One region of the Spirosoma jeollabukense genome, then DNA from elsewhere that is predicted to be linked to it. Evidence: riboswitches for the same ligand, from Rfam matches in the RefSeq annotation. Region 1 holds a riboswitch; the other holds the start of a gene.
What was found. Region 1 has a riboswitch for S-adenosylmethionine ahead of ACYVEA_RS26455 (O-acetylhomoserine aminocarboxypropyltransferase/cysteine synthase family protein). Riboswitches for the same ligand answer to the same signal wherever they lie in the genome.
Positions count from the first base shown of each region.

Region 2: another riboswitch for S-adenosylmethionine. It lies ahead of metH (methionine synthase); the one in region 1 lies ahead of ACYVEA_RS26455 (O-acetylhomoserine aminocarboxypropyltransferase/cysteine synthase family protein).

Region 1 covers NZ_BAAHAD010000009.1:216,794-219,914, forward strand. Annotated here, with positions in the region: gene ACYVEA_RS26440 (glycosyltransferase family 2 protein) at 1-127, shown strand, start outside; gene ACYVEA_RS26445 (polysaccharide deacetylase family protein) at 73-894, shown strand; gene ACYVEA_RS26450 (DciA family protein) at 966-1,292, opposite strand; SAM riboswitch class I at 1,478-1,581, shown strand; gene ACYVEA_RS26455 (O-acetylhomoserine aminocarboxypropyltransferase/cysteine synthase family protein) at 1,801-3,114, shown strand.
Region 2 covers NZ_BAAHAD010000001.1:334,345-337,465, reverse strand. Annotated here, with positions in the region: gene ACYVEA_RS01310 (SGNH/GDSL hydrolase family protein) at 1-1,116, shown strand, start outside; gene ACYVEA_RS01305 (DUF5989 family protein) at 1,134-1,283, shown strand; gene ACYVEA_RS01300 (SxtJ family membrane protein) at 1,287-1,649, shown strand; SAM riboswitch class I at 1,720-1,828, shown strand; gene metH (methionine synthase) at 1,939-3,121, shown strand, end outside.

The DNA of each region.
Region 1 (3,121 bases):
GTTTGTTGAGGTAAAAGGCAGGCCAGCCTATATTATCGGCGATACGAGCGAGATTGAGGAGACTGTAACATCATGGCAAGCCCAAACAAGCAAGGAAGACGAGATATTTTATTCACCGTTGATGTAGAAGAGTTTGATACAGCGCTTGAATTCGGCCACAATATTCCCCTGAGTGAGCAAGTGGCCGTTTCAACGCGTGGATTAATAGCACTCGCTGAACGGTTTGACGCAATCGACGCCCGTACTACCTTATTTACGACGGCTAACTACGCACTTCACGAAACAGAGCTTATTCGGAAGCTGGCTCGAAGACACGAAATCGCGTCGCACGGCTATTACCATACTACATTCGAACCGGCTGATTTACTCAAATCCCGGCTGACATTAGAAGAGGTACTGAATCGGCCGATAACGGGCTTTCGTCGCGCACGGATGGGCTTTGTTGATCCAAATGACCTGCAGCAGGCTGGGTATCACTATAACTCATCTTTGCATCCAACCTGGTTGCCAGGTCGTTATAATCACTGGGGAGAACCACGGCGTCCGTTTCAGGAAATGGGTGTCTGGCAAATTCCGGCTTCGGTTACCCCCCGACTACGTTTACCGCTGTTCTGGTTAAGTCTGAAAAATTTTCCATTCGCTTTCTATAAGCAACTTTGCCGCCAAACGCTGCAAACGGATGGTTTCCTGAACCTATATGTTCATCCCTGGGAATTCACGGATTTAGCGGGCTATGAAAAGATTCCGGCCTATGTGCGACGACATTCGAAAGACCAGTTACTCGACCGCGTCGAAAATTTACTCCGTTATCTGAAGCCGCTCGGCGAGTTCACCACAATGGGTGAGTTTTCAAAAAAGCTGGACCAGCATAGTGCCGCTGTTCAAATCGCTTGATAAACTTACTAGTACTCAACAAAAAAGGTCATGGCTACGTAGTCATGACCTTTTTTGTTGAGTACTGATGATCAGATAAAAATGACGTCCTCAATGACATCGGTGCCCATATCTTTATTCACTAGCTGAATAAGTTTTTGCTTGGCGTTAACGAGTTCGTTCCGTAGCGGAGCCGACGCAATTTCAATATGAAGTTTACGATCGCGTACATAAAGCCGGTTTGTACGGGAGGCAATAGCAGGACCCATCATCCGTCCCCAAAACGCTTCAAGGTAGGTTTCGTTAAAGCGGGTCTGAAGTTGATACGTCTTGAGCAACTGATTAATCGCGTCTTTTAAGGACGTAACTCCGGCTACCCGGGTAGCATTTTCGCGATTGTAGCGGTACGGCTGATTCATGAAGTCGGTGTCTTATCACAAAAGTAAACAATGAATCGACGTAACAAATGACCGGTTGCCAGACGAAGCAAAAAAAATCCAGGCTAGAAAAAACAGAGCGTGTTTGGATTCACGCCGTCTGACTAGTATACTTGCGCCATCAAGTCAATTGCTACGCGTCTATTTTTCGATCACCGACGCGCATTGATTTATAAAGAAGCGGGGAGAGATCAGGCTCTGTGAACCGCTGGCAACCTACCACACGGCAAGGTGCTAACTCCTGCCTAAAGCTATTTAGGGCCTATAAATCTAAACTTACATGCACTACAATCAGCGCTGTATGCCCAATAGGGCCTGCTAAGCAATCTTCAACCACCACGAAAGCCGGGAGGGTTTGTCGTGTGTCTGGCTATTTATCGTCAGTGGCCTGTCTTTTGTAAAAGATGTGGCTGCCAGGAGTAGTCAGCTTCCAGGCTTTCTGCCAGAATGAATGCCAATCACTTATTCCTAACAATTAACGATAAAACTCATGTCTGAACTTCATTTCGATACGCTCCAGCTACACGCTGGTCAGGAGCCCGATTCAGCTACCAACGCGCGGGCCGTCCCTATTTATCAAACGACCTCCTTTGTATTTAACGATTCGGCGCACGGAGCTGACTTGTTTGCACTAAAGGCATTTGGAAATATTTACAGCCGCATCATGAATCCTACGTCCGACGTGTTTGAGAAGCGCATTGCGGCTCTGGAAGGTGGTGTGGCAGCGCTGGCGGTAGCTTCAGGCCAGGCGGCTCAGTTCATTGCGTTGAGTAACATTCTGGGCGCAGGCGATAACTTTATTACGACTTCATTTCTATACGGCGGTACATACAACCAGTTTAAGGTCCAATTTAAGCGCCTGGGTATCGAAGCGCGGTTTGCTAAAGGGAGTGATCCCAGCGCGTTTGCTCAATTGATTGACGAAAAAACAAAAGCGATTTACCTCGAAACGATTGGGAATCCTGAATTCAATATTCCAGACTTTGATGCATTTGCCGCTCTTGCCAAAGAACATGATTTACCACTTATCGTAGACAATACGTTTGGGGCAGGGGGCTATCTCTTCCGGCCACTCGAACACGGGGCAGCTGTTGTAGTCGAATCGGCAACAAAGTGGATCGGCGGTCATGGTACGAGCATAGGGGGCGTAATTGTAGATGGCGGTAACTACAACTGGGGTAATGGCAAGTTCCCCCAGTTTAGTGAACCATCAGAAGGGTATCATGGCTTGGTGTTCAGCGACGTATTTGGCGTTGGTGGGCCGTTTGGTAATATTCAGTTCATCATCCGGGCTCGTGTTGAAGGGCTGCGTGATTTTGGTCCGGCCATTAGCCCCTTTAATTCATTCCTGCTGTTGCAAGGGGTAGAAACACTTTCGTTACGTGTGGATAGAACGGTTCAGAATGCGCTGGCACTGGCCCAATGGCTCGAACAGCATGAACAGGTTGAAGCCGTAAAGTATCCGGGTCTGGAAAGTAGCCCCTATCATGATCTGGCAAAAAAATATTTAAAACGGGGGTTTGGTGGCGTGCTTACGTTCAAAGTGAAAGGTGGCAAAGATGCGGCTGACCTGTTTGTCAACAGTTTGAAACTAGTGAGCCACTTGGCCAACGTTGGCGATGCAAAAACACTCATTATCCACCCGGCAGCGACAACACACCAGCAACTAAGCGAACAGGAGCAAGCCAGCGCCGGGGTTGAGTCGGGCGTTTTACGTGTTTCGGCAGGCATCGAATATTTTGATGATATCAAAGCTGATTTCGAGCAGGCCTTTGCTGCCATTACCGAACCAGTTCTAACGTAGTTTTCGG
Region 2 (3,121 bases), on a different contig from region 1:
CTGGCATTCATTCTATTTTTTGGTGATCACTTTGGCGTTAGCTTCGATTACCCACATTTCGGGTTATTCGATAATGTATACGTCCGGTTGATAAAAGGCTGCCTGTTGCTGCTGATTGTCATTGAGCTGCTACGTATCTATTACTATGGCATTGTCAAAAATCCGAAGCCACCCAAACTGGGTGGAAACATAGCGACTTTGTTTGTGCCGGTTGTATTGATACTGGTCGCGCTGGAGATTGGGTTTATGTTTGTCGCCCAAAGTCAGGAGGGTGGCCTGACGCTGGCATCGCATATTTGGTTTGAACGCTACTGGTTGCCGATGACTCCGGATAACTACCGTGATTCACCGAAAACCGATACGTTGGGTAAAAAGAAAGTTCTGATTGTTGGCGATTCGTTCACATCAGGACACGGCTTGAAATCGGCCGATGAGCGCTACGGGAACGTGTTGAGTGAAAAACTGGATGGCAAACAATACGTAACCTATAACCTGGGCATATCGGGGTCCGATACCCGTGACGAGTTTAAACGACTGACTAAATTTGCCGTAAAGCCGGATGTGCTGATATTGCAATATTTTCCCAATGACATCGAAAAGGTAGCGCATGATCATGGTTTAGTGCCGACGGGTTTTGCTCCCTACTCTGATTTGCCGCGGCCGCTTCAGCCCTTGTTCATTAAATCCTACTTACTCAACTATCTGTACTGGCAGTTTCCGCACGGTAATTTTGCGCCTTTTGATACGTATGCCCGAACGGCTTATGGCACACCCGCCATCATTAACGACCACCTGAACGATCTCAACCAATTCGTAGAATACGCTAAAGCCAATAACGCCCGGCTCTATGTGGTGATGTTCCCGTTTGTCCATAACCTGGAACAGTCGGCTGAGTATACGAAGCCCGTCGTTGACTTTTTTCGGAAGAATAACGTCCCGATTCTGGAGGTTGGCAAACTCATCGGCGACATCGATATCAAGGATCGGGTGGTAGGACGTAATGATGGGCACGCTAGCCCAATTGTGAATAAACGTGTCGGCGAAGCTTTATTTCAACTGATGCAGTCGAACCCTGGTGTACTTCAAGACTCATCCATTACCTCTGTTAACAAATAAGCAAACTGGATTAACTCATGGAATTCTTACAGGACATTTTTAAATTTCTCAAGCAGCGCAAAAAATGGTGGCTGGCACCAATGATTATTTTATTGCTACTCATTGGTATTCTGATCGTTATTGGCGGTGGCTCGGCCGTTGCTCCGTTTATCTACACATTGTTTTAAGGCATGGATATTACCGAAAAAGTGAAAGCCCAGCTAGTCATCGTAACTGGCCTGGTGGTGCTGTATTTTGTGTTCAAATCGCCCTGGTGGCTCTATGGAGCAGCAACTGTAGGCGTATTGAGCCTAGCCATTCCAGCCGCGGGTGACCTGATTGTGAAAGCCTGGTTCAAACTGGCCGAAATCCTGGGGAATATAAATGGCAAGATCATTCTGTCTATTATGTTCTTCGTCTTTTTATTCCCTATTGCCCTGCTCTATCGCATGACAGCCAAAAATCCACTGGGCATCAAGCGAACAGACGATGCTTCTTTCTATAACGAACGGAATCATCTGTATACAAAAGAAGATTTAGAGCAGACTTGGTAGACGAATAAAATTGACTTATTTTGGGTACACTGGTTGTCGGTGTACCCTTTTTTTTGTTTAGATTTGCTGTAGCTTATCCAGAAAGACGGAGGGAAAGGACCCGATGATGTCTTGGCAACCAACCAGCCTCAGGGAATGGTGCCAATTTCCGCCCGGTCACCAACCGGGATAGATAAGATTAGCCGTCTGCTACCTATCTTTTTGGTCATAAGCCTTTTTTGATTTTTTGGACTTTTTTAAGCCAGCTGTTTGTTAGCGTATCTAACAACTATGCACTGAAACACCGCCATTGAAAACTATACAGGAACTTCTACAGGAGCGTATCCTTGTCCTTGATGGGGCAATGGGTACCATGATTCAGCGGTATAACCTGACCGACGCCGACTACCGGGGTGAACGATTTCGCGATTGGCCGCATGATTTGAAAGGCAACAACGATTTGCTGTCGCTGACTAAGCCAGAAGTAATTCAGGCGATCCATAAGCAATATCTGGAAGCAGGAGCTGATATTATTGAGACTAATACGTTCAGTGGTACGTCCATTGCCATGGCGGATTATCGCATGGAAGAGTTGGCATATGAACTCAACTACGAGTCGGCTCGGATTGCGAAAGAGGTGGCCTTGGACGTGACGTGCCAAAATCCCGACAAGCCACGCTTTGTGGCCGGGGCAATGGGACCAACCAACCGCACAGCTTCGCTCTCGCCCGACGTTAATAATCCGGCCTACCGCGCTGTTACGTTCGATGACTTAGTAAATGCATATTATGAGCAGGTTAGCGGGCTGGTTGATGGTGGTTCGGATTTGCTGTTGGTTGAAACGATCTTTGATACGTTGAATGCCAAGGCGGCCATGTTCGCCATTGATAAGTATTTTAATTTAAATCCACAGAAGACCGTTCTGCCCATTATGATCTCTGGCACCATCACGGATGCCAGTGGTCGGACACTGTCGGGCCAGACGACGGAAGCGTTTTTGTATTCTGTTTCGCACTTGCCGTTGCTGAGTGTGGGATTGAACTGTGCGCTGGGTGCCGCTTTGATGCGCCCCTATATTCAGACGCTCGCCAGCGAAGCGCCGTTCTTTACGTCGGCTTATCCAAACGCTGGCTTGCCCAACGAATTTGGCGAGTACGACGAGACGCCGGAGATGATGGCGTTGCAGATTGAGGACTTTGTTAAAAGTAGCTTTGTCAATATTGTTGGTGGTTGCTGCGGCTCTACACCCGATCACATTCGGGCCATTGCAGACGTAGCGGCCAAGTACCCGCCCCGGCAATTGCCTCAACCTGAGCCCTATCAGAAACTGAGCGGGCTGGAACCACTGAAAATTACGGAACTCACCAACTTCCTGAACGTTGGCGAACGTACGAACGTAACAGGCTCGAAGAAATTTGCCCGGCTGATCAAAGCGGGGAATTTCGATGAAGCCCTGAGCATTGCCCGTGGACAGGTTGAAGGTGGAGCGCAGG